One region of the Staphylococcus sp. FSL K6-0223 genome, then DNA from elsewhere that is predicted to be linked to it. Evidence: a T-box and tRNA genes for the amino acid it is inferred to sense, from the RefSeq annotation. Region 1 holds a T-box; the other regions hold tRNA genes.

What was found. A T-box is a leader RNA that pairs with one kind of tRNA and senses whether it is charged. The one in region 1 lies ahead of MHI13_RS05460 (valine--tRNA ligase), so its partner is inferred to be a tRNA-Val.
Region 2: it has a tRNA-Val gene. The T-box ahead of MHI13_RS05460 (valine--tRNA ligase) is inferred to sense a tRNA for this amino acid. The anticodon was not compared.
Region 3: it has a tRNA-Val gene. The T-box ahead of MHI13_RS05460 (valine--tRNA ligase) is inferred to sense a tRNA for this amino acid. The anticodon was not compared.
Region 4: it has a tRNA-Val gene. The T-box ahead of MHI13_RS05460 (valine--tRNA ligase) is inferred to sense a tRNA for this amino acid. The anticodon was not compared.

The regions. Positions count from the first base shown of each region.
Region 1 covers NZ_JBBOYX010000001.1:1,100,505-1,108,545, reverse strand. Annotated here, with positions in the region: gene MHI13_RS05490 (DUF4930 family protein) at 1-87, opposite strand, end outside; gene MHI13_RS05485 (hypothetical protein) at 255-434, shown strand; gene MHI13_RS05480 (hypothetical protein) at 525-758, opposite strand; gene radC (RadC family protein) at 884-1,561, opposite strand; gene MHI13_RS05470 (prepilin peptidase) at 1,585-2,274, opposite strand; gene MHI13_RS05465 (bifunctional folylpolyglutamate synthase/dihydrofolate synthase) at 2,524-3,792, opposite strand; gene MHI13_RS05460 (valine--tRNA ligase) at 3,804-6,434, opposite strand; T-box leader at 6,474-6,700, opposite strand; gene MHI13_RS05455 (DNA-3-methyladenine glycosylase I) at 6,759-7,316, shown strand; gene MHI13_RS05450 (AbrB family transcriptional regulator) at 7,365-8,041, opposite strand, start outside.
Region 2 covers NZ_JBBOYX010000001.1:2,112,742-2,120,782, reverse strand. Annotated here, with positions in the region: gene folP (dihydropteroate synthase) at 1-589, shown strand, start outside; gene folB (dihydroneopterin aldolase) at 567-932, shown strand; gene folK (2-amino-4-hydroxy-6-hydroxymethyldihydropteridine diphosphokinase) at 932-1,411, shown strand; gene lysS (lysine--tRNA ligase) at 1,573-3,063, shown strand; rRNA gene rrf (5S ribosomal RNA) at 3,398-3,512, shown strand; tRNA gene MHI13_RS10520 (tRNA-Val) at 3,523-3,598, shown strand; tRNA gene MHI13_RS10515 (tRNA-Thr) at 3,610-3,685, shown strand; tRNA gene MHI13_RS10510 (tRNA-Lys) at 3,691-3,763, shown strand; tRNA gene MHI13_RS10505 (tRNA-Gly) at 3,786-3,860, shown strand; tRNA gene MHI13_RS10500 (tRNA-Leu) at 3,868-3,956, shown strand; tRNA gene MHI13_RS10495 (tRNA-Arg) at 3,968-4,044, shown strand; tRNA gene MHI13_RS10490 (tRNA-Pro) at 4,068-4,141, shown strand; tRNA gene MHI13_RS10485 (tRNA-Ala) at 4,157-4,232, shown strand; rRNA gene MHI13_RS10480 (16S ribosomal RNA) at 4,355-5,905, shown strand; rRNA gene MHI13_RS10475 (23S ribosomal RNA) at 6,206-8,041, shown strand, end outside.
Region 3 covers NZ_JBBOYX010000001.1:730,612-738,652, forward strand. Annotated here, with positions in the region: rRNA gene MHI13_RS03520 (16S ribosomal RNA) at 1-1,485, shown strand, start outside; rRNA gene MHI13_RS03525 (23S ribosomal RNA) at 1,786-4,707, shown strand; rRNA gene rrf (5S ribosomal RNA) at 4,775-4,889, shown strand; tRNA gene MHI13_RS03535 (tRNA-Asn) at 4,901-4,975, shown strand; tRNA gene MHI13_RS03540 (tRNA-Glu) at 4,977-5,048, shown strand; tRNA gene MHI13_RS03545 (tRNA-Val) at 5,056-5,131, shown strand; tRNA gene MHI13_RS03550 (tRNA-Tyr) at 5,142-5,225, shown strand; tRNA gene MHI13_RS03555 (tRNA-Gln) at 5,232-5,306, shown strand; tRNA gene MHI13_RS03560 (tRNA-Lys) at 5,310-5,382, shown strand; gene cdaA (diadenylate cyclase CdaA) at 5,534-6,340, shown strand; gene MHI13_RS03570 (CdaR family protein) at 6,342-7,274, shown strand; gene glmM (phosphoglucosamine mutase) at 7,303-8,041, shown strand, end outside.
Region 4 covers NZ_JBBOYX010000002.1:1,216,827-1,224,867, forward strand. Annotated here, with positions in the region: rRNA gene MHI13_RS16805 (23S ribosomal RNA) at 1-1,353, opposite strand, end outside; rRNA gene MHI13_RS16810 (16S ribosomal RNA) at 1,724-3,274, opposite strand; tRNA gene MHI13_RS16815 (tRNA-Ala) at 3,404-3,479, opposite strand; tRNA gene MHI13_RS16820 (tRNA-Pro) at 3,497-3,570, opposite strand; tRNA gene MHI13_RS16825 (tRNA-Arg) at 3,596-3,672, opposite strand; tRNA gene MHI13_RS16830 (tRNA-Leu) at 3,683-3,771, opposite strand; tRNA gene MHI13_RS16835 (tRNA-Gly) at 3,779-3,853, opposite strand; tRNA gene MHI13_RS16840 (tRNA-Lys) at 3,872-3,944, opposite strand; tRNA gene MHI13_RS16845 (tRNA-Thr) at 3,951-4,026, opposite strand; tRNA gene MHI13_RS16850 (tRNA-Val) at 4,032-4,107, opposite strand; rRNA gene rrf (5S ribosomal RNA) at 4,121-4,235, opposite strand; gene lysS (lysine--tRNA ligase) at 4,732-6,219, opposite strand; gene folK (2-amino-4-hydroxy-6-hydroxymethyldihydropteridine diphosphokinase) at 6,502-6,981, opposite strand; gene folB (dihydroneopterin aldolase) at 6,982-7,347, opposite strand; gene folP (dihydropteroate synthase) at 7,325-8,041, opposite strand, start outside.

The DNA.
Region 1 (8,041 bases):
CGGGGCATATTTTAATGCAAAATAAACAATACTAAGGATTGCAATAACTGCTACTATATTTTTAAAAATACTAAAAACCATTCGCAATAAAATCCCTCCAATTTTAAATCTAAATTATTATAAATATAAAATAGATTTTATCCATCGGTCTAAAGAAGTAAATTAAGTAAATTCTTAAGACTGATTAACATTTTCTTAAAATATATTATAATAATTAATATCACTCGTAAAATAAATTTAGAGGAGTGTGAGAAATGAACATTCTTACAATTATTTTACTTATCTTGCTTGCAGTTATACTTTTTAAAGTAGGATTTGCACTTTTAAGATTTTTAATCTCTGCTGCTTTTATTATTCTCGGACTGTATTTAGCCTATCAAGGTGTTCTTTGGATTTTAGAAAATTTTAATGTGCTTTCAGCTTATATAAGATAATGAAAAAGCTAGTTACTTTTCAATGTAATTAATACAATCTACCCTTTATTAATTCGTTTATGATTGTATTGTATGAAAAGTTAACTAGCTTTATTTACGATTGCTTTGAGACAAGTATTCATAAATTTTATATATTGTTGCTAATAGTAACCCAAATATCGTTCCAGTTACTATATCACTAATGAGTAAAATATATAATTGAGTATGCGTATGGTTGACGAATACTCCAATAAAAGAAAAAATTGTAATACCAACAATCGATAATAACACGGTATTAAGCGTTTCTTTTAAACGAATTGTTTTTTGTTTAATATTCAATCTCATTATGTAAATAATAGGTATTAACACCCCTATGATTAAAATTAAAGTCATCATACACCTCTAAATATATAATTAAGGCTTATTATACTAAAATTTTAACAATGAGACTATAAATAATTTTTAATCTTTTATACGAAATACCCCTCCTCTACTAAACTAGTAAATTTTTGATCACCGATAATAATGTGGTCAAGTAATTCAATGCCAAGAATTTGTCCACATTCTTTAAGTCTAATGGTAGTAGCAATATCTTCTTTTGAAGGCGTCACATCTCCAGATGGATGATTATGAATCACAATTACTGCATTACATGAAGCTCTAATGGCAGCATTAAAGACTTCTCTTGGGTGTATCACTGAAGAGTTTAATGTTCCTATAAATATAGTTTCTTCTTTTATCACTATATTTTTAGTATTTAAAAATAAAGCAACTAAATGCTCTTGAGTTAAATCTTTCATTTTAGACATCATCATATCTGCGACATCTTTAGGAGATTTAATCTTTACTTTTTCAATTGAATTACGTTTATTTATTCTTTCTCCCAATTCGAAAGCGGCTTTTAGTGTCACTGCTTTATGCAATCCTATACCTTTTATTTTTAACAAATCATGTATTGAAAGTAATTTTAATTCTTTTAAATTATTTACTTTATTAATCATTTCATTTGCAATATCAATACTTGAAACCCCTTGTCGTCCAGTGTTAATTAAAATTGCTAATAATTCACTGTTAGACAAATTTTTTTCACCATATTGAATGAGTCTCTCTTTAGGAAGCTCACTTTTGGCCATATCTTTAATTTTCAAAAACATCACCTTTTCTTTATTAGTTACATAATATTGTTGGAAAAATTAATTAATAAAATATATGAGATTGAAATAAAAGGAATAAGTGGGATTTTACGTATCTTAAAACGAAACAAGATGATATAAAACATAAGACCAATTGCACAAGTTAATAATATTAGATGAAGTATAAATTCATAAGTATAAAATATAGAAAGTATACTAAGTAATAAAATATCACCGTACCCTATACTTTTAGAATTTAACAGAAAAAATGTATGTAATAGAAAGAAAATAAATATAAATGAAATCAAATGTAATGAAGAAATATAGATACCGACAAAGAAAAAAACGAGGATTAAGTTACTGTTGATTGTTAATGTTTGAATATCGGTTAGAGACATCGTTATCAACATTAAACAAGTTAATATAAAGAGAGAATAATTTATATGTATATCGATAAATATTAAATATGGGACAATAAGAAACGATAATATTTCACCTATAATATAGGAGCGTTTTAAAGGATTTGAACAGCATCTCGAGCGTCCTTTTAAGAATATGAAACTTAATAATGGTATAGTATCAAACCACTTTAATGATGTATGACAATAATCACATTGTGATCGTCGCTTGAAATATTGAAGATTCACTTTCTCTATACTTGAAAATTGATATAAAAAACTAAATATTACACTACACGTAAATGCTAATAATACTATTATACTGATCACCTCATATCATTCATTATAACTAAAATATGGTCTAAGTAAATGGAATAACGAGGATTAGATTAAATTCATTTCAATAAATAAATATATCTTCTTTAAAGCATTTTAAATTCAATAAAATGAATAAAACCTTTATTAAAAATAATCAGTCCACTCTTAATCTATCAATTATATAACTAATAAAAAAGCTATGAAGAAGTTTAATTTGTAACTTTCTTCATAGCTATATTTAGATATTTAACATACTATATATTATGAATTAAATTCAACTTTCGATTTTACTTCACTTATAAAATATAAACTGCCTGTAATCAATAAGCCCTCACCATCATAATGATTTATAAAATCTACATAATCATCAATATATTCGATGTTATCAGCATCTATACTCTCAAGTAATTCTTGTTTAGATAAGGCTTTATGAAAATCAAATTCAGTAAAATAAAATGTACCAGCTAAATTTTGTAATTTACTTAACATTTCGTTTACAGGTTTACCTTTAATGGCTGAAAATAAAACATCCATTTTCTCAAGATCATAATAATTTTTGATTGTTGAAACTAATGCTTCAACACTTTCATTATTATGTGCTCCGTCAATAATAATAAGAGGTTTTTCTTTAACTTGCTCAATACGTCCTGTCCAACAAACACTTTCAATAGCATCAATCATTTTATTAAAATCTAATTCAATAATATTTTCTTCGTTCAACTCTATTAAAGCTGTAATAGCTAATGAAGCATTTTCTTTTTGATGATCACCTATCATATCTAAGATGATTGTTTCTAACTCATAATCTTTATATCTATAAGTAAATTCATCATCTTCAGATACAATAATGATTTCTCTATCTAGTTCAATTGGCTTTGCATTCTGATTTTCCGCTAAATCTCTAATGTATTTTAAAGCTTCCTCATTTTTGACTGCATAGATGACGGGTACATTAGGTTTTATGATAGCACCTTTATCTTTTGCGATATCTAAATACGTACTTCCTAAAATATCAGTATGATCTAATCCTATACTTGTCAAAATTGAAAGAATAGGAGTAAACACATTAGTTGAATCATTTTTAATTCCTAGTCCCGCTTCTACAATAACAAAATCTACAGGATGTATCTCTCCAAAATATAAAAACATCATTGTTGTTATAATTTCAAATTCTGTTGCAGAACCGAGTTCGGTTTCTTGTTCTAACGCTTCACTTACTGGTTTAACTCGCTTTACTAATTCAACTATTTCGTCATTTGAGATCGGATAACCATTTAAACTAATTCGTTCATTAAACGTTTCAATAAAAGGAGAAGTAAATGTTCCAACTTCATATCCATTCTCAACTAATGCAGCTCTTAAATAAGCTACTGTAGAACCTTTACCATTTGTTCCACCCACATGAATACCGCGAATATTTAATTGAGGATTATTTAAGTGGTTAAGCATCCATTCCATTCTTTTAACACCAGGTTTAATACCAAACTTAGTGCGCTCATGTATCCAATATAAGCTATCTAGGTAATTCATTGACAATTCTCCTATGCTTTTAATTGTTCAATTCTGTTTTTAACACCATTATATTTTTCTTGATATTTTTGTTGTTTTTCGCGCTCTTCATTTATAATTTTTTCAGGTGCTTTATTAACAAAATTCTCATTTGATAATTTTTTATCAACACGGTCTAATTCTTTTTGAAGTTTGTCTAACTCTTTCTCTAAACGTTCAATTTCTTTATCCATATCAATAAGTCCTTCTAACGGTAAAATGACTTTACCAGCAACTACTACCGCTGTCATCGCTTTTTCAGGAATATCTACATTTGTATCGATGGTTAATTCACTTGGATTACAAAATCTATGAATATAATCCGCATTTTTTTCTAAGATTGTTTTAATTTCTTCATTTTTAGCTTGAATGAGAATAGGGATTGATTTAGAAAGTGGTGTGTTTACTTCTACGCGTGATTGTCTCACAGATTTAATAATTTCAACTAATTGTTCCATTGTCTGTTTACTTTCATCAAACACAAACTCTTCTTTAACTGTCGGCCATGCTGCTTTTACAATTGTTTCTCCTTCATGCGGTAAACTTTGCCAAATTTTTTCAGTTACAAATGGCATAAATGGATGTAGCATTCTCATTATTTGATCAAGTGTATAACTTAGAACAGAACGTGTTGTTTGTTTTTGAGCTTCATCTTCACCATTCATTGGTATTTTACTCATTTCAATATACCAATCACAGAATTCATCCCAAATAAAGTTATATAAAGCACGTCCAACTTCACCAAATTCATATTTTTCACTCAGATTAGTAACGGTCTCTATTGTTTCATTTAGTCGTGTTAAAATCCATTTATCCGCTAAAGATAAATTACCAGATAAATCAATGTCTTCCACTTTAAAGTCTTCTCCAATATTCATCAAGCTAAAGCGAGCACCATTCCAAATTTTATTAATAAAGTTCCATACAGATTCAACTTTTTCGGTAGAATAACGTAAGTCATTACCTGGAGAAGAACCAGTTGCTAAGAAGTAGCGTAAACTATCTGCTCCGTATTTTTCGATGACATCCATTGGATCTACACCATTACCAAGTGATTTACTCATTTTACGACCATCTTCAGCTCTTACTAAACCATGAAGAAGTACATCATTAAATGGTCGTTTACCAGTAAATTCTAATCCTTGGAAAATCATTCTTGCTACCCAGAAGAAGATAATATCATAACCGGTTACAAGAACATTCGTTGGATAGTAACGTTGATAATCTTTTGCTTCTTCATTAGGCCAACCTAAAGTTGAGAATGGCCATAACGCACTTGAGAACCATGTATCTAACACATCTTCATCTTGAGTCCAATTTTCGATATCAGCAGGTGCTTCTTCTCCAACATATACTTCACCTGTTTCATTATGATACCAAGCTGGAATTTGGTGACCCCACCATAATTGTCTAGAAATAGTCCAATCTCTAATTTCTTCCATCCAACGATTAAATGTATTTTCAAAACGTGGTGGATAAAAATCAATTCGATTATCTGTTTTTTGATTATCTAGTGCTTGTTGCGCAAGTGGTTTCATTTTTACAAACCATTGTGTAGATAAATAAGGTTCTACTACTGCACCAGAACGTTCTGAATGACCTACAGAATGCATATGTTCTTCAATTTTAATCACTAAATCTTGAGCTTTTAAATCTTCTACTAATTTTTTACGACATTCGAAACGGTCTAAACCAGCATACTGAGATGCATTGTCATTCATTTTTCCATTTTCATCCATTACGATAATGTTTTCTAAATGATGTCTCTGACCAATTTCAAAGTCATTAGGATCATGTGCAGGTGTAACTTTCATAGCTCCACTACCAAATTCAATATCAACATACTCATCTGCTAAAATTGGTAATTCTCTACCTATAATTGGTAAAATCACTTTTTTTCCTATGACATCTTTATAACGTTCATCATTTGGATTAACGACTATAGCAGTATCCCCTAACATTGTTTCAGGACGAGTTGTGGCAATTTCAATATATCCATTACCATCAGCATAAGGATATTTAAAATGATAAAAATGACCTTGCACATCTTCATGAATCACTTCTATATCTGACAATGCTGTACGTGCGACTGGATCCCAATTTATAATTCGCTCTCCACGATAAATAATTCCTTTATTATATAAATCAACAAATACTTTTCTAACCGCTTTACTTAAGCCGTCATCAAGAGTAAAACGTTCTCTACTATAATCAAGACCTAAGCCTAATTTAGCCCATTGTTTACGAATAAAAGATGCATATTCTTCTTTCCAAGACCAAGCATGTTCTAAAAATTTTTCACGTCCTATATCATGACGAGAAATACCTTGTTCTTTTAATTTAGCATCTACTTTAGCTTGTGTTGCAATACCCGCATGATCCATACCAGGTAAATAAAGCGTATCGTATCCTTGCATACGTTTCATTCGAGTAATAATATCTTGTAATGTTGTATCCCAAGCATGTCCTAAATGTAATTTACCAGTCACATTCGGCGGCGGAATAACAATTGTATATGCTTCTCTAGATTCATCTTCTAGAGGTTTAAAGTATTCATTTTTTACCCATTCTTCATAACGCCCCGCTTCAACTTCACGAGGATTATACTTTGATTCCATTTTCATTGAAATAACCTCCTAAAATAAAAAAGCATCCTTCCTAATATATAGGACGGATGCTCCGTGGTACCACCTAAATTCAAGACGATACCTCCATATCTTCTTGCACTTATTTATGATTAACGCTCATACACGCTTCTATCTACTATTATATGTGTATTCAATAAAAGAACTTGTGGGCTACCTTCAGTTTGATCATTATACATATTTACACCGTCCATATGCTCTCTTTGATAAGTATCAAACGTACTCTTCCCAAAAAATATATTTAATTACTAATTAATAGTATAATAGAAAACAATGATAAGTCAATCTTTTGGAGGAATATTTATGAACGCATGTGCCTTTGGAACTACAGACCCTATTTATTTAGATTATCATAATAAAGTATGGGGACAACCAGATTTTAATAGTCTTTCACTTTTCAAATTACTTGCACTTGAATCTCAACATGCTGGTTTATCTTGGTTAACTATATTAAAAAAGAAAGAGGCTTATGAAAAAGCATTTCATCAATTTGATCCTATAAAAATTTCTAAAATGACAGAGAAAGATATTAATGCTTTAATGACCTTTCCAAATATCGTACATAATAGAAAGAAATTAGAAGCCATAGTATCTCAAGCTAAGGGTTATTTACAAATTGAAAAAGAATATGGTAGCTTCAGTAAGTTTTTATGGTCATATGTTGATGGACATCCTATTGACTTGCACTATAAAACTCCCTCAGAACGTATTACAGTTGATGAAAGAGCAAAACAACTTTCAAAAGATTTAAAAGCTTATGGTTTTAAATTTTTAGGACCTGTGACTGTATTCTCGTTTATGGAAGCGGCTGGTCTATATGATGCTCACTTAGAAGGATGTCCTTCAAAACCTAATCATTAAATATTAAAAGGAGTAGAACAGATTATTTTGAATTCGTAGTTCTACTCCTTATGATTGATTATCACTTTTTTTTCGTTTTAAAAAGTAATTAATTATTGGTGCTACTAAAAATAATATAAAAAATATCCTAAAGATATGAAAACTTGATATCTTAGCAACATCTGCACCAGTAGCTATGGCAACTAGTACAATTTGACTCATACCTCCAGGAGCTCCACCTAAAAATAATTCGTTTAATGAATTATGAGTAAACAAATGAACAATAAAGACCATCAAAAATGATCCTAAAATTAAACTTATATTTTGATACATAATTGCTATAGCAATGCGACCTTTTAAATCACCTAATAAATGTGCAATTTGTAAACCAATTCTAATCATATAAATCACTTGTGCAAAAGCAAGAATATAATTATCTAAAGTAAAAGTCAGATGAGTTGATAAATTCCAAACAATTAAAACGACAATTGGAGCGAGTAATTGTTTTGTTGGAAAATTTATTTTTGACATTAAGAAATAAACAAAAGCTATAGCAATCATAATTAAAGCAATTTGGGGCACATTTAAAGCTCTTGTTAATGGTGTAGCTTTATGAATCATCTCTTCACTTGATGATGAATTGCTAAATAAAAAAGAAATAAGTGGTACAAGTACGACTACAAAAATAACTCTAGAAGTTTGGGTTAAACTTACTACTAAGATATTCGCTTTTTTATCTTCTTCAG
Region 2 (8,041 bases), 1.0 Mb from region 1:
AGAATTAGTGAAACTAAATGTACAAATTTCCATAGATACATATCGCAGTGAAGTTGCTGAAGCTTGCCTAAGATTAGGGGCCACAATGATTAATGACCAATGGGCTGGATTATATGATCCTCATATTTTAGATGTAGTTGCTAAATATGAAGCGGAAATTGTGTTAATGCATAATGGAGATGGCCACCGTGACCAACCAGTTGTAGAAGAAATGCTATTAACACTTATAAAGCAAGCAAATAAAGCAGAAATGGCAGGGATTCCAAAACATAAAATATGGTTAGATCCTGGTATTGGATTTGCCAAAAGTAGAAAAGAAGAAAATGAAGTAATGGCTCGATTAGATGAATTAGTTGCTACAGAGTATCCTGTTTTATTAGCGACAAGTCGTAAACGTTTTATTAGAGAGATGATTTCTACTGATACGACACCAAAAGAAAGAGATGAGGCCACTGCTGCTACTACTGCCTATGGTATAATGAAAGGCATAAAAGCAGTTCGCGTACATAATGTTCAATTAAATGTACGTTTAGCTCAAGGTATAGATTTTTTGAAGGAGAATGAAAATGAACGACATGATCTTTCTTAAAGGGATGAAGTTTTATGGATATCATGGTGCACTCACAGCTGAGAATGAAATAGGTCAAATTTTTTTAGTAGACGTAACTTTAAAAGTAGACTTAACAAAAGCGGGTCAGACAGATAATGTTAAAGATACTGTGCATTATGGTGAAGTATTTGAAGATGTAAAAGATATTGTTGAAGGTCCACCTTGCAATTTAATCGAGCATCTAGCTGAACGTATTGCAAAACGTATAAATTCACACTATAATCGTGTAATGGAAACGAAAGTCAGAATCACTAAAGAAAATCCACCTATACCTGGTCATTACGATGGTGTGGGTATTGAAATAGTGAGGGAGAATCGTTAATGGTACAAGCATATTTAGGTTTAGGAAGTAATATTGGTGATAGAAAACAACAACTTCTTAAGGCAATTGATTTAATTGGAAACATTAAGGGTATAAAGGTAACAAAACAATCATCGATATATGAAACTGCACCGATTGGCTATACTGATCAGCCTAATTTCTTGAATTTGTGTTTAGAGATTGAAACCGAGTTGTCACCTCAGCAATTGCTTAAGCATTGTTTAGACATTGAACAACAACTGCATCGAGTAAGAGAAATACGTTGGGGTCCTAGAACATTAGATATAGATATCTTATTATATAGTGATAATATTATTGAAACAGACAATTTAAGTATACCTCACCCACGAATGCAAGAACGTGCTTTTGTACTTATACCGTTGAACGATATTGCATCGGACAAAAAGGATCCACGATTAAATCAGAAAATTCATGATTTAGTTTTTCCAGATGATACGGTTAAGAAATATAAAGATTAAGTGCTAAGATAAGTGCTTAAATTCTTAAGATATAAATATATTTTAAGAATTTAACTATGTGACTATGTATAAAATAGTGAATGGAAAATATTTTACAATATTTTTAATAAGTACATAACATCCATTAATAGTAAAACAGGAAGATTAAAGGAGAGAGAGTAATGTCAGAAGAAATGAATGACCAAATGCAGGTTCGTCGACAAAAATTACAAGAACTTATTGATTTAGGAATTGACCCATTTGGTAAACGCTTTGAACGCACAGCTACTGCAAGTGAATTAAAAGAAAAATGGGATCATTTTTCTAAAGAAGAATTACATGAAAAAGAAGACGAAAGTCATGTTTCTATTGCAGGGCGTTTAATGACAAAACGTGGTAAAGGTAAAGCAGGATTTGCACATGTACAAGATTTAACTGGTCAAATTCAAATTTATGTACGTAAAGATCAAATTGGCGAAGAACCTTTTGATAACCTTTGGAAAACAACGGATTTAGGTGACATTGTAGGTATTGAAGGTGTCATGTTTAAAACAAATACTGGCGAATTATCAGTAAAAGCAAAATCATTTACATTATTATCTAAAGCTTTAAGACCATTACCTGATAAATTTCATGGTTTACAAGATATTGAGCAAAGATATCGCCAACGTTATCTAGATTTAATTACTAACCAAGATAGTACTCGTACATTTATTAACCGTAGTAAAATCATCCAAGAAATGAGAAATTATTTAAATCAAAGAGGTTATTTAGAAGTAGAAACGCCAATGATGCATCAAATCGCTGGTGGTGCTGCAGCTCGACCATTTGTTACCCATCATAATGCACTAGATGCAACGTTATATATGCGTATTGCGATAGAATTACATTTAAAACGATTAATTGTAGGCGGATTAGAAAAAGTTTATGAAATTGGTCGTGTATTCCGTAATGAAGGTGTATCAACACGCCATAATCCTGAGTTTACTATGATAGAGTTATATGAAGCATATGCCGATTATCATGATATTATGGATTTAACAGAATCTATGGTTAGACATATTGCACAAACTGTATTAGGTTCAGCAAAAGTGCAATATAATGGCGAAGAAATTGACTTAGAATCAGATTGGAAACGACTTCATATTGTAGACGCTGTTAAAGAGGCTACAGGTGTAAACTTTTATAATGTGAAAACGGATGAAGAAGCTAAAGCATTAGCTAAAGAGCATGGTATCGAAATTACAGAAAACATGAAATATGGACATATTTTAAATGAATTCTTTGAACAAAAAGTTGAAGAAACATTAATTCAACCTACATTTATTTATGGACATCCAATTGAAATTTCTCCACTTGCTAAGAAAAATCCAGAAGATCCAAGATTTACTGATCGTTTCGAGTTGTTTATTGTAGGTAGAGAACATGCAAATGCTTTCACAGAATTAAATGATCCAATCGATCAACGTGAACGTTTTGAAGCACAACTTGTTGAAAAAGAACAAGGTAACGATGAAGCTCATGAAATGGATGAAGATTACATTGAAGCGCTTGAATACGGTATGCCACCAACAGGCGGACTAGGAATTGGAATTGATCGTTTAGTTATGTTGTTAACAGATTCACCATCTATTAGAGATGTATTATTATTCCCTTACATGAGACAAAAATAAGATCAATATAAATTAAAAGCGTTGCTTGCTAAGGTAAGCAACGCTTTTTTATGAAAAACAAAATGAAAAAAATTAATTAAAAAAGGACTAGATATTATATATATGATGTGGTAGTATACTATGAGTGTTCAAAAATTAAATCCTTTTTTAAAAATTAATTTAAAAAATCTTTAAAAACTTATTGACATTAAACTTTGATTATTATAAGATATAAAAGTCGTCAAAAACGAAAGTTAATTTTGTAAAACGCTTGTAAAAAGAATTTTAATAAAGTGTAAAATTAACTATTGAAAAATTAATTAATTAGTAATATACTTGTTTAAGTAAGTTGTTGTCTGGTGACAATGGCAAGGAGGTCACACCTGTTCCCATGCCGAACACAGAAGTTAAGCTCCTTAGCGCCGATGGTAGTTGGACTGACGTTCCGCTAGAGTAGGACGTTGCCAGGCTTACTTGATAGGAGAATTAGCTCAGCTGGGAGAGCATCTGCCTTACAAGCAGAGGGTCGGCGGTTCGAACCCGTCATTCTCCACCATTTACTTTTCAGCCGGCCTAGCTCAATTGGTAGAGCAACTGACTTGTAATCAGTAGGTTGGGGGTTCAAGTCCTCTGGCCGGCACCATCTTTGAGCCATTAGCTCAGTTGGTAGAGCATCTGACTTTTAATCAGAGGGTCAGAGGTTCGAATCCTCTATGGCTCACTCATACGATTTATTTTAATATGCGGAAGTAGTTCAGTGGTAGAACACCACCTTGCCAAGGTGGGGGTCGCGGGTTCGAATCCCGTCTTCCGCTCCATTATTTTGCCGGGGTGGCGGAACTGGCAGACGCACAGGACTTAAAATCCTGCGGTGAGAGATCACCGTACCGGTTCGATTCCGGTCCTCGGCACCAATTTAAATATAGCGCCCGTAGCTCAACTGGATAGAGCGTTTGACTACGGATCAAGAGGTTATGGGTTCGACTCCTATCGGGCGCGCCATTTAAAATTATCAATTTAATATACGGGAAGTAGCTCAGCTTGGTAGAGCACTTGGTTTGGGACCAAGGGGTCGCAGGTTCGAATCCTGTCTTCCCGACTTCTTTAAAAATATGGGGGCTTAGCTCAGCTGGGAGAGCGCCTGCTTTGCACGCAGGAGGTCAGCGGTTCGATCCCGCTAGTCTCCACCATTTAATTAATATCAAATGAACATTGAAAACTGAATGACAATATGTCAACGTTAATTCCAATAAAGTAACTTAAATGTTACAAACACTATTTAGTATTATGAGCTAATCAAACATCATAAATTTTTATGGAGAGTTTGATCCTGGCTCAGGATGAACGCTGGCGGCGTGCCTAATACATGCAAGTCGAGCGAACAGACGAGGAGCTTGCTCCTTTGACGTTAGCGGCGGACGGGTGAGTAACACGTAGGTAACCTACCTATAAGACTGGGATAACTTCGGGAAACCGGAGCTAATACCGGATAATATTTCGAACCGCATGGTTCGATAGTGAAAGATGGCTTTGCTATCACTTATAGATGGACCTGCGCCGTATTAGCTAGTTGGTAAGGTAACGGCTTACCAAGGCAACGATACGTAGCCGACCTGAGAGGGTGATCGGCCACACTGGAACTGAGACACGGTCCAGACTCCTACGGGAGGCAGCAGTAGGGAATCTTCCGCAATGGGCGAAAGCCTGACGGAGCAACGCCGCGTGAGTGATGAAGGTCTTCGGATCGTAAAACTCTGTTATTAGGGAAGAACAAACGTGTAAGTAACTGTGCACGTCTTGACGGTACCTAATCAGAAAGCCACGGCTAACTACGTGCCAGCAGCCGCGGTAATACGTAGGTGGCAAGCGTTATCCGGAATTATTGGGCGTAAAGCGCGCGTAGGCGGTTTTTTAAGTCTGATGTGAAAGCCCACGGCTCAACCGTGGAGGGTCATTGGAAACTGGAAAACTTGAGTGCAGAAGAGGAAAGTGGAATTCCATGTGTAGCGGTGAAATGCGCAGAGATATGGAGGAACACCAGTGGCGAAGGCGACTTTCTGGTCTGTAACTGACGCTGATGTGCGAAAGCGTGGGGATCAAACAGGATTAGATACCCTGGTAGTCCACGCCGTAAACGATGAGTGCTAAGTGTTAGGGGGTTTCCGCCCCTTAGTGCTGCAGCTAACGCATTAAGCACTCCGCCTGGGGAGTACGACCGCAAGGTTGAAACTCAAAGGAATTGACGGGGACCCGCACAAGCGGTGGAGCATGTGGTTTAATTCGAAGCAACGCGAAGAACCTTACCAAATCTTGACATCCTTTGACCCTTCTAGAGATAGAAGTTTCCCCTTCGGGGGACAAAGTGACAGGTGGTGCATGGTTGTCGTCAGCTCGTGTCGTGAGATGTTGGGTTAAGTCCCGCAACGAGCGCAACCCTTAAGCTTAGTTGCCATCATTAAGTTGGGCACTCTAAGTTGACTGCCGGTGACAAACCGGAGGAAGGTGGGGATGACGTCAAATCATCATGCCCCTTATGATTTGGGCTACACACGTGCTACAATGGACAATACAAAGGGCAGCGAAACCGCGAGGTCAAGCAAATCCCATAAAGTTGTTCTCAGTTCGGATTGTAGTCTGCAACTCGACTACATGAAGCTGGAATCGCTAGTAATCGTAGATCAGCATGCTACGGTGAATACGTTCCCGGGTCTTGTACACACCGCCCGTCACACCACGAGAGTTTGTAACACCCGAAGCCGGTGGAGTAACCATTTGGAGCTAGCCGTCGAAGGTGGGACAAATGATTGGGGTGAAGTCGTAACAAGGTAGCCGTATCGGAAGGTGCGGCTGGATCACCTCCTTTCTAAGGATATATTCGGAACATCTCGTAGAGATGATACGGAATAACGTGACATATTGTATTCAGTTTTGAATGTTTATTTTTAAACATTCATGATTAATTGAATATTGCATTGACTATTATATTTTGTTATAATACTTAATTGTGATTATTAATTAATGACATTGTACATTGAAAACTAGATAAGTAAGTAAATAGATTTTACCAAGCAAAACCGAGTGAATAGAGTTTTAAATAAGCTTGAATTCATAAAAAATAATCGCTAGTGTTCGAAAGAACACTCACAGATTAATAACTATATTAGATTAAGTTATTAAGGGCGCACGGTGGATGCCTTGGCACTAGAAGCCGATGAAGGACGTTACTAACGACGATATGCTTTGGGTAGCTGTAAGTAAGCGTTGATCCAGAGATTTCCGAATGGGGGAACCCAACACAAGTTATGTTGTGTTATCGACAAGTGAATTCATAGCTTGTCAGAAGGCAGACCCGGAGAACTGAAACATCTTAGTACCCGGAGGAAGAGAAAGAAAATTCGATTCCCTGAGTAGCGGCGAGCGAAACGGGAAGAGCCCAAACCAATAAGCTTGCTTATTGGGGTTGTAGGACACTCTATACGGAGTTACAAAGGAATATATTAAACGAATCATCTGGAAAGTTGAATCAAAGAAGGTAATAATCCTGTAGTTGAAAATATATTCTCTCTTGAGTGGATCCTGAGTACGACGGAGCACGTGAAATTCCGTCGGAATCTGGGAGGACCATCTCCTAAGGCTAAATACTCTCTAGTGACCGATAGTGAACCAGTACCGTGAGGGAAAGGTGAAAAGTACCCCGGAAGGGGAGTGAAAGAGAACTTGAAACCGTGTGCTTACAAGTAGTCAGAGCCCGTTAATGGGTGATGGCGTGCCTTTTGTAGAATGAACCGGCGAGTTACGATCTGATGCAAGGTTAAGCAGAAAATGTGGAGCCGTAGCGAAAGCGAGTCTGAATAGGGCGTATAGTATTTGGTTGTAGACCCGAAACCAGGTGATCTACCCATGGTCAGGTTGAAGTTCAGGTAACACTGAATGGAGGACCGAACCGACTTACGTTGAAAAGTGAGCGGATGAACTGTGGGTAGCGGAGAAATTCCAATCGAACTTGGAGATAGCTGGTTCTCTCCGAAATAGCTTTAGGGCTAGCCTCAAGTGATGATTATTGGAGGTAGAGCACTGTTTGGACGAGGGGCCCCTCTCGGGTTACCGAATTCAGACAAACTCCGAATGCCAATTAATTTAACTTGGGAGTCAGAACATGGGTGATAAGGTCCGTGTTCGAAAGGGAAACAGCCCAGACCACCAGCTAAGGTCCCAAAATATATGTTAAGTGGAAAAGGATGTGGCGTTGCCCAGACAACTAGGATGTTGGCTTAGAAGCAGCCATCATTTAAAGAGTGCGTAATAGCTCACTAGTCGAGTGACACTGCGCCGAAAATGTACCGGGGCTAAACATATTACCGAAGCTGTGGATTGTCCTTTGGACAATGGTAGGAGAGCGTTCTAAGGGCGTTGAAGCATGATCGCAAGGACATGTGGAGCGCTTAGAAGTGAGAATGCCGGTGTGAGTAGCGAAAGACGGGTGAGAATCCCGTCCACCGATTGACTAAGGTTTCCAGAGGAAGGCTCGTCCGCTCTGGGTTAGTCGGGTCCTAAGCTGAGGCCGACAGGCGTAGGCGATGGATAACAGGTTGATATTCCTGTACCACCTATAATCGTTTTAATCGATGGGGGGACGCAGTAGGATAGGCGAAGCGTACGATTGGATTGTACGTCTAAGCAGTGAGATTGAGTGTTAGGCAAATCCGGCACTCTTAAGATTGAGCTGTGATGGGGAGAGGAAATTGTTTCCTCGAGTCGTTGATTTCACACTGCCGAGAAAAGCCTCTAGATAGAGATTAGGTGCCCGTACCGCAAACCGACACAGGTAGTCAAGATGAGAATTCTAAGGTGAGCGAGCGAACTCTCGTTAAGGAACTCGGCAAAATGACCCCGTAACTTCGGGAGAAGGGGTGCTCTTTAGGGTGCAAGCCCAGAAGAGCCGCAGTGAATAGGCCCAAGCGACTGTTTATCAAAAACACAGGTCTCTGCTAAACCGTAA
Region 3 (8,041 bases), 370 kb from region 1:
CGAACAGACGAGGAGCTTGCTCCTTTGACGTTAGCGGCGGACGGGTGAGTAACACGTGGGTAACCTACCTATAAGACTGGGATAACTTCGGGAAACCGGAGCTAATACCGGATAATATTTCGAACCGCATGGTTCGATAGTGAAAGATGGCTTTGCTATCACTTATAGATGGACCTGCGCCGTATTAGCTAGTTGGTAAGGTAACGGCTTACCAAGGCAACGATACGTAGCCGACCTGAGAGGGTGATCGGCCACACTGGAACTGAGACACGGTCCAGACTCCTACGGGAGGCAGCAGTAGGGAATCTTCCGCAATGGGCGAAAGCCTGACGGAGCAACGCCGCGTGAGTGATGAAGGTCTTCGGATCGTAAAACTCTGTTATTAGGGAAGAACAAACGTGTAAGTAACTGTGCACGTCTTGACGGTACCTAATCAGAAAGCCACGGCTAACTACGTGCCAGCAGCCGCGGTAATACGTAGGTGGCAAGCGTTATCCGGAATTATTGGGCGTAAAGCGCGCGTAGGCGGTTTTTTAAGTCTGATGTGAAAGCCCACGGCTCAACCGTGGAGGGTCATTGGAAACTGGAAAACTTGAGTGCAGAAGAGGAAAGTGGAATTCCATGTGTAGCGGTGAAATGCGCAGAGATATGGAGGAACACCAGTGGCGAAGGCGACTTTCTGGTCTGTAACTGACGCTGATGTGCGAAAGCGTGGGGATCAAACAGGATTAGATACCCTGGTAGTCCACGCCGTAAACGATGAGTGCTAAGTGTTAGGGGGTTTCCGCCCCTTAGTGCTGCAGCTAACGCATTAAGCACTCCGCCTGGGGAGTACGACCGCAAGGTTGAAACTCAAAGGAATTGACGGGGACCCGCACAAGCGGTGGAGCATGTGGTTTAATTCGAAGCAACGCGAAGAACCTTACCAAATCTTGACATCCTTTGACCCTTCTAGAGATAGAAGTTTCCCCTTCGGGGGACAAAGTGACAGGTGGTGCATGGTTGTCGTCAGCTCGTGTCGTGAGATGTTGGGTTAAGTCCCGCAACGAGCGCAACCCTTAAGCTTAGTTGCCATCATTAAGTTGGGCACTCTAAGTTGACTGCCGGTGACAAACCGGAGGAAGGTGGGGATGACGTCAAATCATCATGCCCCTTATGATTTGGGCTACACACGTGCTACAATGGACAATACAAAGGGCAGCGAAACCGCGAGGTCAAGCAAATCCCATAAAGTTGTTCTCAGTTCGGATTGTAGTCTGCAACTCGACTACATGAAGCTGGAATCGCTAGTAATCGTAGATCAGCATGCTACGGTGAATACGTTCCCGGGTCTTGTACACACCGCCCGTCACACCACGAGAGTTTGTAACACCCGAAGCCGGTGGAGTAACCATTTGGAGCTAGCCGTCGAAGGTGGGACAAATGATTGGGGTGAAGTCGTAACAAGGTAGCCGTATCGGAAGGTGCGGCTGGATCACCTCCTTTCTAAGGATATATTCGGAACATCTCATAGAGATGATACGGATTAACGTGACATATTGTATTCAGTTTTGAATGTTTATTTTTAAACATTCATGATTAATTGAATATTGCATTGACTATTATATTTTGTTATAATACTTAATTGTGATTATTAATTAATGACATTGTACATTGAAAACTAGATAAGTAAGTAAATAGATTTTACCAAGCAAAACCGAGTGAATAGAGTTTTAAATAAGCTTGAATTCATAAAAAATAATCGCTAGTGTTCGAAAGAACACTCACAGATTAATAACTATATTAGATTAAGTTATTAAGGGCGCACGGTGGATGCCTTGGCACTAGAAGCCGATGAAGGACGTTACTAACGACGATATGCTTTGGGTAGCTGTAAGTAAGCGTTGATCCAGAGATTTCCGAATGGGGGAACCCAACACAAGTTATGTTGTGTTATCGACAAGTGAATTCATAGCTTGTCAGAAGGCAGACCCGGAGAACTGAAACATCTTAGTACCCGGAGGAAGAGAAAGAAAATTCGATTCCCTGAGTAGCGGCGAGCGAAACGGGAAGAGCCCAAACCAATAAGCTTGCTTATTGGGGTTGTAGGACACTCTATACGGAGTTACAAAGGAATATATTAAACGAATCATCTGGAAAGTTGAATCAAAGAAGGTAATAATCCTGTAGTTGAAAATATATTCTCTCTTGAGTGGATCCTGAGTACGACGGAGCACGTGAAATTCCGTCGGAATCTGGGAGGACCATCTCCTAAGGCTAAATACTCTCTAGTGACCGATAGTGAACCAGTACCGTGAGGGAAAGGTGAAAAGTACCCCGGAAGGGGAGTGAAAGAGAACTTGAAACCGTGTGCTTACAAGTAGTCAGAGCCCGTTAATGGGTGATGGCGTGCCTTTTGTAGAATGAACCGGCGAGTTACGATCTGATGCAAGGTTAAGCAGAAAATGTGGAGCCGTAGCGAAAGCGAGTCTGAATAGGGCGTATAGTATTTGGTCGTAGACCCGAAACCAGGTGATCTACCCATGGTCAGGTTGAAGTTCAGGTAACACTGAATGGAGGACCGAACCGACTTACGTTGAAAAGTGAGCGGATGAACTGTGGGTAGCGGAGAAATTCCAATCGAACTTGGAGATAGCTGGTTCTCTCCGAAATAGCTTTAGGGCTAGCCTCAAGTGATGATTATTGGAGGTAGAGCACTGTTTGGACGAGGGGCCCCTCTCGGGTTACCGAATTCAGACAAACTCCGAATGCCAATTAATTTAACTTGGGAGTCAGAACATGGGTGATAAGGTCCGTGTTCGAAAGGGAAACAGCCCAGACCACCAGCTAAGGTCCCAAAATATATGTTAAGTGGAAAAGGATGTGGCGTTGCCCAGACAACTAGGATGTTGGCTTAGAAGCAGCCATCATTTAAAGAGTGCGTAATAGCTCACTAGTCGAGTGACACTGCGCCGAAAATGTACCGGGGCTAAACATATTACCGAAGCTGTGGATTGTCCTTTGGACAATGGTAGGAGAGCGTTCTAAGGGCGTTGAAGCATGATCGCAAGGACATGTGGAGCGCTTAGAAGTGAGAATGCCGGTGTGAGTAGCGAAAGACGGGTGAGAATCCCGTCCACCGATTGACTAAGGTTTCCAGAGGAAGGCTCGTCCGCTCTGGGTTAGTCGGGTCCTAAGCTGAGGCCGACAGGCGTAGGCGATGGATAACAGGTTGATATTCCTGTACCACCTATAATCGTTTTAATCGATGGGGGGACGCAGTAGGATAGGCGAAGCGTACGATTGGATTGTACGTCTAAGCAGTGAGATTGAGTGTTAGGCAAATCCGGCACTCTTAAGATTGAGCTGTGATGGGGAGAGGAAATTGTTTCCTCGAGTCGTTGATTTCACACTGCCGAGAAAAGCCTCTAGATAGAGATTAGGTGCCCGTACCGCAAACCGACACAGGTAGTCAAGATGAGAATTCTAAGGTGAGCGAGCGAACTCTCGTTAAGGAACTCGGCAAAATGACCCCGTAACTTCGGGAGAAGGGGTGCTCTTTAGGGTGCAAGCCCAGAAGAGCCGCAGTGAATAGGCCCAAGCGACTGTTTATCAAAAACACAGGTCTCTGCTAAACCGTAAGGTGATGTATAGGGGCTGACGCCTGCCCGGTGCTGGAAGGTTAAGAGGAGTGGTTAGCTTCTGCGAAGCTACGAATCGAAGCCCCAGTAAACGGCGGCCGTAACTATAACGGTCCTAAGGTAGCGAAATTCCTTGTCGGGTAAGTTCCGACCCGCACGAAAGGCGTAACGATTTGGGCACTGTCTCAACGAGAGACTCGGTGAAATCATAGTACCTGTGAAGATGCAGGTTACCCGCGACAGGACGGAAAGACCCCGTGGAGCTTTACTGTAGCCTGATATTGAAATTCGGCACAGCTTGTACAGGATAGGTAGGAGCCTTTGAAACGTGAGCGCTAGCTTACGTGGAGGCGTTGGTGGGATACTACCCTAGCTGTGTTGGCTTTCTAACCCGCACCACTTATCGTGGTGGGAGACAGTGTCAGGCGGGCAGTTTGACTGGGGCGGTCGCCTCCTAAAAGGTAACGGAGGCGCTCAAAGGTTCCCTCAGAATGGTTGGAAATCATTCATAGAGTGTAAAGGCATAAGGGAGCTTGACTGCGAGACCTACAAGTCGAGCAGGGTCGAAAGACGGACTTAGTGATCCGGTGGTTCCGCATGGAAGGGCCATCGCTCAACGGATAAAAGCTACCCCGGGGATAACAGGCTTATCTCCCCCAAGAGTTCACATCGACGGGGAGGTTTGGCACCTCGATGTCGGCTCATCGCATCCTGGGGCTGTAGTCGGTCCCAAGGGTTGGGCTGTTCGCCCATTAAAGCGGTACGCGAGCTGGGTTCAGAACGTCGTGAGACAGTTCGGTCCCTATCCGTCGTGGGCGTAGGAAATTTGAGAGGAGCTGTCCTTAGTACGAGAGGACCGGGATGGACATACCTCTGGTGTACCAGTTGTCGTGCCAACGGCATAGCTGGGTAGCTATGTATGGACGGGATAAGTGCTGAAAGCATCTAAGCATGAAGCCCCCCTCAAGATGAGATTTCCCAACTTCGGTTATAAGATCCCTCAGAGATGATGAGGTTAATAGGTTCGAGGTGGAAGCGTGGTGACACGTGGAGCTGACGAATACTAATCGATCGAAGACTTAATCAATTTTTTCAAGTTTTGCGACGCAAATCTTTACTTACTATCTAGTTTTGAATGTATAATCATTCATTTGTCTGGTGACAATGGCAAGGAGGTCACACCTGTTCCCATGCCGAACACAGAAGTTAAGCTCCTTAGCGCCGATGGTAGTTGGACTGACGTTCCGCTAGAGTAGGACGTTGCCAGGCATATATATTATTCCGCAGTAGCTCAGTGGTAGAGCTATCGGCTGTTAACCGATCGGTCGTAGGTTCGAATCCTACCTGCGGAGCCATGGCTCCTTGGTCAAGCGGTTAAGACACCGCCCTTTCACGGCGGTAACACGGGTTCGAGTCCCGTAGGAGTCATTTATTTGGAGAATTAGCTCAGCTGGGAGAGCATCTGCCTTACAAGCAGAGGGTCGGCGGTTCGAACCCGTCATTCTCCACCATTTAAATATCGGAGGGGTAGCGAAGTGGCTAAACGCGGCGGACTGTAAATCCGCTCCTTCGGGTTCGGCAGTTCGAATCTGCCCCCCTCCACCATCTTATTGGGCTATAGCCAAGCGGTAAGGCAACGGACTTTGACTCCGTCACGCGCTGGTTCGAATCCAGCTAGCCCAGCCATAAGAGCCATTAGCTCAGTTGGTAGAGCATCTGACTTTTAATCAGAGGGTCAGAGGTTCGAATCCTCTATGGCTCACTTTAAGCACTCCTTAATGGGGTGCTTTTTTATTATCCATTTTTAGTAGTGATTTTCATGAAAAATTTATAAGTATGACTTTCATAGTATGACAGTTACACCTTTCATTGGTATAATTATGAGTATGAAAGTTATAGACGGAGGAGAGATTATGGATTTTTCCAACTTTTTTAATAATCTTAGTACTTTGAAGATTATTACAAGTATATTAGATATACTTATTGTCTGGTATGTCCTTTATCTTCTCATTACTGTATTTAAAGGAACTAAAGCAATTCAATTGCTTAAAGGTATATTATTTATAGTTATTGGACAACAAGTAAGTAAACTTCTCAATTTAACTGCTACCTCAAAGTTATTTGATATTGTGATTCAATGGGGCGTTTTAGCTTTAATTGTGATATTCCAACCAGAAATTAGACGAGCACTTGAGCAATTAGGGCGAGGGAGCCTATTTAAACGCTATACTAATACTTACAGTCATGATGAAGAAAAATTAATCCAATCTGTATCAAAGGCTGTTCAGTATATGGCTAAAAGACGAATTGGAGCATTAATTGTTTTTGAAAAGGAAACTGGATTGCAAGACTATATTGAAACTGGTATATCAATGAATTCTGCAATATCTCAAGAATTATTGATAAATGTTTTTATACCTAATACACCATTACATGATGGGGCTATGATTATTCAAAACACTAAAATTGCTAGTGCTGCATGTTATTTACCACTTTCAGATAGTAATAAAATTTCTAAAAGTTTAGGTACAAGACATAGGGCAGCCGTAGGAATTTCTGAAGTTTCGGACTCATTTACTGTGGTAGTATCTGAAGAAACCGGTTCAATATCAGTTACTTTCGATGGTAAATTAAGACGTGATGTTTCTGATGAAGTATTCGAAGAGTTATTAGCTGAACATTGGTTTGGAACTCGCGCTCAAAAGAAGGGTGTGAAATAGCATGTTAGAAAGTAAGTGGGGATTAAGATTTTTTGCCTTAATATTAGCGATCTTTTTTTATCTTTCTGTTAATAATGTGTTTGGCAATATTTTTAACAATGATAATCTAGCTCAGAATTCTTCTAAAACAATTGAAGATGTACCTGTAGAAATTCTTTATAATACCAAAAATTTACATGTTACTAAATCACCAGATACTGTTGATGTTACTATTTCAGGACCACAATCAAAGTTATTGAAAATAGAAAGTTCAGACGATATCAAGGTCACAGTTAATTTATCTAATGCTAAATCTGGAAATTATAAAGAAGATTATATTGTTAAAGGATTAAGTAACGATATTAGTTATAATGTTAAACCTAAACACGCTTATATCACCTTGGAGGATAAAGATACTAAAACAATGCATGTTCAGCCTGATATTTCACAAAACAATGTAGATTCAAATTATAAAGTAAGTGAAACTTCTTTGAATAAAGACACTGTTCAAGTTACTGGTGGTAAAAAGCAATTAGACAAAATTGCATATTTAAAAGCGACATTTAAAAATGCGACTAATATCAGTGAGAATACTACTGATGTAGCTGAAATTACTGCATTTGACAAGCAATTGAATAAATTAAACGTTCAAATCAAGCCTAATAATATTAAAATGTCAGTGAAACTTGAACCTTACAGTAAAAAAGTAAAAATTAAAACCGTTAAAAAGGGTTCATTACCTGATGATGAAAGTTTAGATAGCATTAAACTAAATGAGAATGAAGTAGAAATTTATGGTAATAAAGATGATTTGAAGGATATTAATGACATAGAAGCCGATGTCAATTTAGATGATATCACTGAATCGACTGATAAAACACTTCAACTCAAGATACCTAAACAGGTTAAGAAATCTGAATTTAATGAAGTCACAGCACATGTCAATTTAAAATAGTAAACTAGATAATAAAGGAGTAATGAAAATGGGAAAATATTTTGGAACAGATGGTGTAAGGGGAGTAGCTAATAAAGAATTAACACCTGAATTAGCGTTTAAACTAGGTCGCTATGGTGGTTATGTATTAGCACATAATGAAGGAGAGAAACATCCTAGAGTTTTAGTTGGTAGAGATACTCGTGTGTCTGGTGAAATGTTAGAATCAGCTTTAATCGCTGGATTAGCATCAATAGGTGCAGAAGTAATGAGATTAGGAGTTATTTCTACTCCAGGTGTTGCATATTTAACACGTGAAATGGGAGCACAATTAGGAGTAATGATTTCTGCATCTCATAATCCTGTAGCTGATAATGGTATTAAGTTCTTTGGTGCTGATGGTTTTAAACTTTCAGATAAGCAGGAAGAAGAAATTGAACAATTATTAGATCAAGAACAACCTGACTTACCACGTCCAGCAGGCAAAGACATTATGCATTTTTCAGATTATTATGAAGGTGCACAAAAATACTTAAGTTATCTTAAATCTACAATTGATATAAATTTAGATGGACTTAAAATTACTTTAGATGGGGCGAATGGATCAACTTCTTCACTTGCGCCTTTCTTATTTGGTGATTTAGAGGCAACGACAGTTACAATTGGTTGTAATCCAGATGGATACAATATTAATGATGAATGTGGGTCTACTCATCCTGAACATTTAGCTGAAAAAGTTGTAGAAACTGAAAGTGATTTTGGTTTAGCTTTTGATGGAGATGGAGATC
Region 4 (8,041 bases), on a different contig from region 1:
TGGAAACCTTAGTCAATCGGTGGACGGGATTCTCACCCGTCTTTCGCTACTCACACCGGCATTCTCACTTCTAAGCGCTCCACATGTCCTTGCGATCATGCTTCAACGCCCTTAGAACGCTCTCCTACCATTGTCCAAAGGACAATCCACAGCTTCGGTAATATGTTTAGCCCCGGTACATTTTCGGCGCAGTGTCACTCGACTAGTGAGCTATTACGCACTCTTTAAATGATGGCTGCTTCTAAGCCAACATCCTAGTTGTCTGGGCAACGCCACATCCTTTTCCACTTAACATATATTTTGGGACCTTAGCTGGTGGTCTGGGCTGTTTCCCTTTCGAACACGGACCTTATCACCCATGTTCTGACTCCCAAGTTAAATTAATTGGCATTCGGAGTTTGTCTGAATTCGGTAACCCGAGAGGGGCCCCTCGTCCAAACAGTGCTCTACCTCCAATAATCATCACTTGAGGCTAGCCCTAAAGCTATTTCGGAGAGAACCAGCTATCTCCAAGTTCGATTGGAATTTCTCCGCTACCCTCAGTTCATCCGCTCACTTTTCAACGTAAGTCGGTTCGGTCCTCCATTCAGTGTTACCTGAACTTCAACCTGACCAAGGGTAGATCACCTGGTTTCGGGTCTACGACCAAATACTCAACGCCCTATTCAGACTCGCTTTCGCTACGGCTCCACATTCGCTGCTTAACCTTGCATCAGATCGTAACTCGCCGGTTCATTCTACAAAAGGCACGCCATCACCCATAAACGGGCTCTGACTACTTGTAAGCACACGGTTTCAAGTTCTCTTTCACTCCCCTTCCGGGGTACTTTTCACCTTTCCCTCACGGTACTGGTTCACTATCGGTCACTAGAGAGTATTTAGCCTTAGGAGATGGTCCTCCTAGATTCCGACGGAATTTCACGTGCTCCGTCGTACTCAGGATCCACTCAAGAGAGAATATGTTTTCGACTACAGGATTATTACCTTCTTTGATTCATCTTTCCAGATGATTCGTCTAACATGTTCTTTTGTAACTCCGTATAGAGTGTCCTACAACCCCAACAAGCAAGCTTGTTGGTTTGGGCTCTTCCCGTTTCGCTCGCCGCTACTCAGGGAATCGATTTTTCTTTCTCTTCCTCCGGGTACTAAGATGTTTCAGTTCTCCGGGTCTGCCTTCTGACATGCTATGAATTCACATGTCGATAACATGACATAACTCATGTTGGGTTCCCCCATTCGGAAATCTCTGGATCAACGCTTACTTACAGCTACCCAAAGCATATCGTCGTTAGTAACGTCCTTCTTCGGCTTCTAGTGCCAAGGCATCCACCGTGCGCCCTTAATAACTTAATCTGTGTTTCCACCATACTTTTAGTCAATCGCTTTCATATCGCTTCGTTTCATTAATTTAAATGCTCATTTACATAAGTAAACTGCGCTTAAAATTAAATCAACTCATTATCTGAAAAACGATTTCTTTAAAAGTCAAAGTCGAAAACCTGTTATTAATCTTGTGAGTGTTCTTTCGAACACTAGCGATTATTTTTATGAATTCAAGCTTATTTAAAACTCTATTCACTCGGTTTTGCTTGGTAAAATCTATTTACTTACTTATCTAGTTTTCAATGTACAAATTTGAATGTTAATAAACATTCAAAACTGAATACAATATGTCACGTTATCCCTTTCATCTTCGAAGAAGATGTTCCGAATATATCCTTAGAAAGGAGGTGATCCAGCCGCACCTTCCGATACGGCTACCTTGTTACGACTTCACCCCAATCATTTGTCCCACCTTCGACGGCTAGCTCCAAATGGTTACTCCACCGGCTTCGGGTGTTACAAACTCTCGTGGTGTGACGGGCGGTGTGTACAAGACCCGGGAACGTATTCACCGTAGCATGCTGATCTACGATTACTAGCGATTCCAGCTTCATGTAGTCGAGTTGCAGACTACAATCCGAACTGAGAACAACTTTATGGGATTTGCTTGACCTCGCGGTTTCGCTGCCCTTTGTATTGTCCATTGTAGCACGTGTGTAGCCCAAATCATAAGGGGCATGATGATTTGACGTCATCCCCACCTTCCTCCGGTTTGTCACCGGCAGTCAACTTAGAGTGCCCAACTTAATGATGGCAACTAAGCTTAAGGGTTGCGCTCGTTGCGGGACTTAACCCAACATCTCACGACACGAGCTGACGACAACCATGCACCACCTGTCACTTTGTCCCCCGAAGGGGAAACTTCTATCTCTAGAAGGGTCAAAGGATGTCAAGATTTGGTAAGGTTCTTCGCGTTGCTTCGAATTAAACCACATGCTCCACCGCTTGTGCGGGTCCCCGTCAATTCCTTTGAGTTTCAACCTTGCGGTCGTACTCCCCAGGCGGAGTGCTTAATGCGTTAGCTGCAGCACTAAGGGGCGGAAACCCCCTAACACTTAGCACTCATCGTTTACGGCGTGGACTACCAGGGTATCTAATCCTGTTTGATCCCCACGCTTTCGCACATCAGCGTCAGTTACAGACCAGAAAGTCGCCTTCGCCACTGGTGTTCCTCCATATCTCTGCGCATTTCACCGCTACACATGGAATTCCACTTTCCTCTTCTGCACTCAAGTTTTCCAGTTTCCAATGACCCTCCACGGTTGAGCCGTGGGCTTTCACATCAGACTTAAAAAACCGCCTACGCGCGCTTTACGCCCAATAATTCCGGATAACGCTTGCCACCTACGTATTACCGCGGCTGCTGGCACGTAGTTAGCCGTGGCTTTCTGATTAGGTACCGTCAAGACGTGCACAGTTACTTACACGTTTGTTCTTCCCTAATAACAGAGTTTTACGATCCGAAGACCTTCATCACTCACGCGGCGTTGCTCCGTCAGGCTTTCGCCCATTGCGGAAGATTCCCTACTGCTGCCTCCCGTAGGAGTCTGGACCGTGTCTCAGTTCCAGTGTGGCCGATCACCCTCTCAGGTCGGCTACGCATCGTTGCCTTGGTAAGCCGTTACCTTACCAACTAGCTAATGCGGCGCGGATCCATCTATAAGTGACAGCAAGACCGTCTTTCACTGTTGAACCATGCGGTTCAACATGTTATCCGGTATTAGCTCCGGTTTCCCGAAGTTATCCCAGTCTTATAGGTAGGTTATCCACGTGTTACTCACCCGTCCGCCGCTAACGTCAAAGGAGCAAGCTCCTCGTCTGTTCGCTCGACTTGCATGTATTAGGCACGCCGCCAGCGTTCATCCTGAGCCAGGATCAAACTCTCCATAAAAAATTATGATGTTTGATTAGCTCATAAATACTAAATAGTTTGTAACGTTTCGTTACGTTTATTGGAATTAACGTTGACATATTGTCATTCAGTTTTCAATGTTCATTTATTATAAAGAATAATTATAAATGGTGGAGACTAGCGGGATCGAACCGCTGACCTCCTGCGTGCAAAGCAGGCGCTCTCCCAGCTGAGCTAAGCCCCCATAAATTTAGAAAGAAGTCGGGAAGACAGGATTCGAACCTGCGACCCCTTGGTCCCAAACCAAGTGCTCTACCAAGCTGAGCTACTTCCCGTATGTAGTTAATAATCATAATAAAATGGCGCGCCCGATAGGAGTCGAACCCATAACCTCTTGATCCGTAGTCAAACGCTCTATCCAGTTGAGCTACGGGCGCTTTATTAAGATGGTGCCGAGGACCGGAATCGAACCGGTACGGTGATCTCTCACCGCAGGATTTTAAGTCCTGTGCGTCTGCCAGTTCCGCCACCCCGGCAAAATAATGGAGCGGAAGACGGGATTCGAACCCGCGACCCCCACCTTGGCAAGGTGGTGTTCTACCACTGAACTACTTCCGCATATAAATAAAATCGTAATGAGCCATAGAGGATTCGAACCTCTGACCCTCTGATTAAAAGTCAGATGCTCTACCAACTGAGCTAATGGCTCAAAAGATGGTGCCGGCCAGAGGACTTGAACCCCCAACCTACTGATTACAAGTCAGTTGCTCTACCAATTGAGCTAGGCCGGCTATCATGGTGGAGAATGACGGGTTCGAACCGCCGACCCTCTGCTTGTAAGGCAGATGCTCTCCCGGCTGAGCTAATTCTCCTATTTCAAATATTGCCTGGCAACGTCCTACTCTAGCGGGACGTAAGCCCGACTACCATCGGCGCTAAGGAGCTTAACTTCTGTGTTCGGCATGGGAACAGGTGTGACCTCCTTGCCATTGCCACCAGACAAAATTAACTTACTTTATATATGATACACACTTGTAAATGACTTTGCAACGGTCAATTTTACACTTTGTTAAAATTTCATTTACAATTTCATAACATGCGTCCTCGTTTTTGACGACTTTTATATGTTACTTCATTTAAATAAACAAGTCAACACTTTTATAGAACTTTTTTCAATCGTTTTTAATCTATATTTCTTAAATGCACCTGACTTATTTCACTCGTAATATTCTACCATAAGCTAAAGGCTAAATCTATGATAATATTTGCATTTTTAAAATCCATTTGTATATTTTATTGTGAAAAATCACTACTTTTCCCTAAAAAATGATAATTATATTTCTTAGTAATGGAAATTTTTTATATAGCACGCCTTACACACATTATAGATTTATCAAATTGATAGACTTTTCACCCTTAATAATAAAGCATTTTAAATACAAAAAAGCATCAACCACCATATAGATGATTGATGCAAGTAGTACTAGACTAGAAAATTATTTCTGTCTCATATAAGGGAATAATAGTACATCTCTGATAGAAGGTGAATCTGTTAGTAACATTACCAAACGATCGATACCGATACCTAATCCACCTGTAGGAGGCATACCATATTCTAACGCCTCAATATAATCTTCATCCATCTCATGCGCTTCATCGTTACCTTGTTCTTTCTCGACAAGTTGTGCTTCGAAACGTTCACGTTGATCGATTGGGTCATTTAATTCTGTGAAAGCATTCGCATGTTCTCTTCCCACTATAAATAGTTCAAATCGATCAGTAAACCTAGGATCTTCTGGATTCTTTTTAGCTAATGGAGAGATTTCAATTGGATGGCCATAAATGAATGTAGGTTGAATTAACGTTTCCTCAACTTTTTGTTCGAAGAATTCATTTAAAATATGACCATATTTCATATTTTCAGTAATCTCAATACCATGTTCTTTAGCTAAGCTTACCGCTTCCTCATCAGTTTTAACATCATAAAAATTCACGCCAGTGGCTTCTTTAACTGCATCAACAATGTGAAGTCTTCTCCAAGAAGACTCTAAATCTATTTCTTCATCATTATAAGAAACTTTAGCTGAACCAAAGACCTCTTGAGCAATATGTCTAACCATGCTCTCAGTTAAATCCATAATATCATGATAATCAGCGTAGGCTTCATATAATTCTATCATTGTGAATTCTGGATTATGACGTGTAGATACTCCTTCATTACGGAATACACGGCCAATTTCGTATACTTTTTCAAGACCACCGACGATTAAGCGTTTTAGGTGTAATTCAATAGCTATACGCATATATAACGTAGCATCTAATGCGTTATGGTGGGTAACAAATGGACGTGCAGCCGCACCTCCAGCAATTTGATGCATCATAGGTGTTTCTACTTCTAAGAAACCTTGTTTATTTAAATAATTACGCATTTCTTGAATAATTTTACTGCGATTAATAAATGTACGTGTACTATCTTCGTTTGTTATTAAATCTAAATAACGTTGACGATATCTTTGTTCAATATCTTGTAGTCCATGGAACTTATCTGGTAAAGGACGTAATGATTTAGATAATAATGTAAATGACTTAGCCTTAACTGAGATTTCACCAGTATTAGTTTTAAACATAACACCTTCGATTCCAACAATGTCACCTAAGTCAGCAATTTTCCAAATATCAAATTGTTCTTCTCCAACTTGGTCTTTTCTTACGTAAATTTGAATTTGACCTTCTAAATCTTGGATATGTGCAAATCCTGCTTTACCTTTACCGCGTTTTGTCATTAAACGACCTGCAATTGCAACGTGACTTTCGTCCTCTTTTTCATGTAATTCTTCTTTTGAAAATTGATCCCATTGCTCTTTTAACTCGTTAGAAGTAGCACTACGATCAAAACGATGACCGAACGGATCTATTCCTAAATCTATTAATTCTTGTAGTTTTTGACGACGGACCTGCATTTGGTCATTCATTTCTTCTGACATAACTTTCTCTCCTTTAAGCTTATTGTTTAAATTATGGATTGTTCCATGCGTTCTTGATAGAAATTTTGTTAGTCATATAAAATACTTATTCGGTTTTAGATTCATCTAAAGCTATATGAACTTTATCTTTAAAACCAATAAGATATCATCAATCTTGGTTTATCATTTCCACAACGCCAATCTTCTCACTTTTTAATTCTACAAGACGTTGTAAATGTAATAAAGCAATTTACGCTTTTATTTCAACTTCTCTAAAAATTAAATATTTGTTTTTATTGCTACTCACTTATTATACTTTTTAACAGTATCGTCTGCGGTTACTAAATTGCCAATAGTTAGATGGGTACGAGGTTCTATTTGATTCGAAGCAATATCATTTAAAGGAATAAGCACAAACGAACGTTCATTCATCCTCGGATGTGGTACCGATAAATTATCTTCTTCGATAATTTGATCTTCATATAATAATATATCTACATCTAAAGTTCTTGGCCCCCAACGTTTAACTCTTACTCGATGGAGTTGTTGTTCTGTTTTTAAGCAACATGATAGTAAAGATTGAGGATCTAATGTTGTATCTATTTCAACACATAAATTTAAAAAGTTCGGTTGATTAGTGTATCCCACTGGTTCAGTTTCATAAATATCAGAGATTTGAGTCACTTTAATATTATCAAAACGATTTAAAATCCTTATAGCTTCTTTAAGTTGCGTTTCACGTTCTCCAATATTACTCCCTAAACCTAAAAACGCTTTAACCATTTAGCAATTCTCCCTCACTATTTCAATTCCTACACCATCATAATGTCCGGGAATGGGTGGACTTTCTTTAGTGATTTTAACTTTCGTTTCCATTACACGATTATAGTGTGAATTTATACGTTTTGCAATACGTTCAGCTAGATGTTCAATCAATCTAGATGGCTTACCTTCAACAATTGATTTAACTTCTTCAAACACTTCGCCATAATTTACAGTATCTGCAACATCATCTGATTGACCAGCATCTTTTAAGTCGACCTTCAACGTAACATCTACTATAAATATTTGACCAATTTCATTTTCTGATGGTAACACCCCATGATATCCATAAAATCGCATACCGTTAAGAAAGATTATGTCGTTCATGTTCATTCTCCTTTAAAAAATCCATACTATGAGCTAACCGCGCATTCAACTGAACGTTATGAACTCGAACAGCTTTAACACCTTTCATTATACCATAGGCAGTTATTGCTCCTGTGGCCTCATCTCTTTCTAATGGCGTTGTATCTGTTCCAATCATTTCTTTAATAAACCTTTTACGGCTTGTTGCCAATAAAATGGGATATTCAGTTGCTACCAGTTCATCTAAACGAGCCATCACTTCATTTTCTTCATCGCGTGTTTTAGCAAAACCAATTCCTGGATCCAACCAAATTTTTTCTTGTGGGATACCTGCCATTTCAGCTTTATTAGCTTGAGCAAGAAGTGACGTAATCATTTCATCTACGACGGGGTCTTGTCTTCGACCGTCCCCATTATGCATTAAAACGATTTCAGCACCATATTCAGCTACAACTTTAAAAATTTTGGGATCATATAAACCTGCCCATTGATCATTAATCATTGTAGCACCTAGTTTGAGACATGCTTCAGCAACCTCGCTTCGAAATGTATCAATTGAAAGTTGTATATCATATTGTACTAGTGCTTTAACAACTGGAATAACTCTTTCCATTTCTTCTTCCAAAGATACTTCTTCATAACCAGGTCGTGTCGACACGCCACCAATATCAATGATATCAACACCCTCATCAATCATTTCTTTTACTCGTTTAGT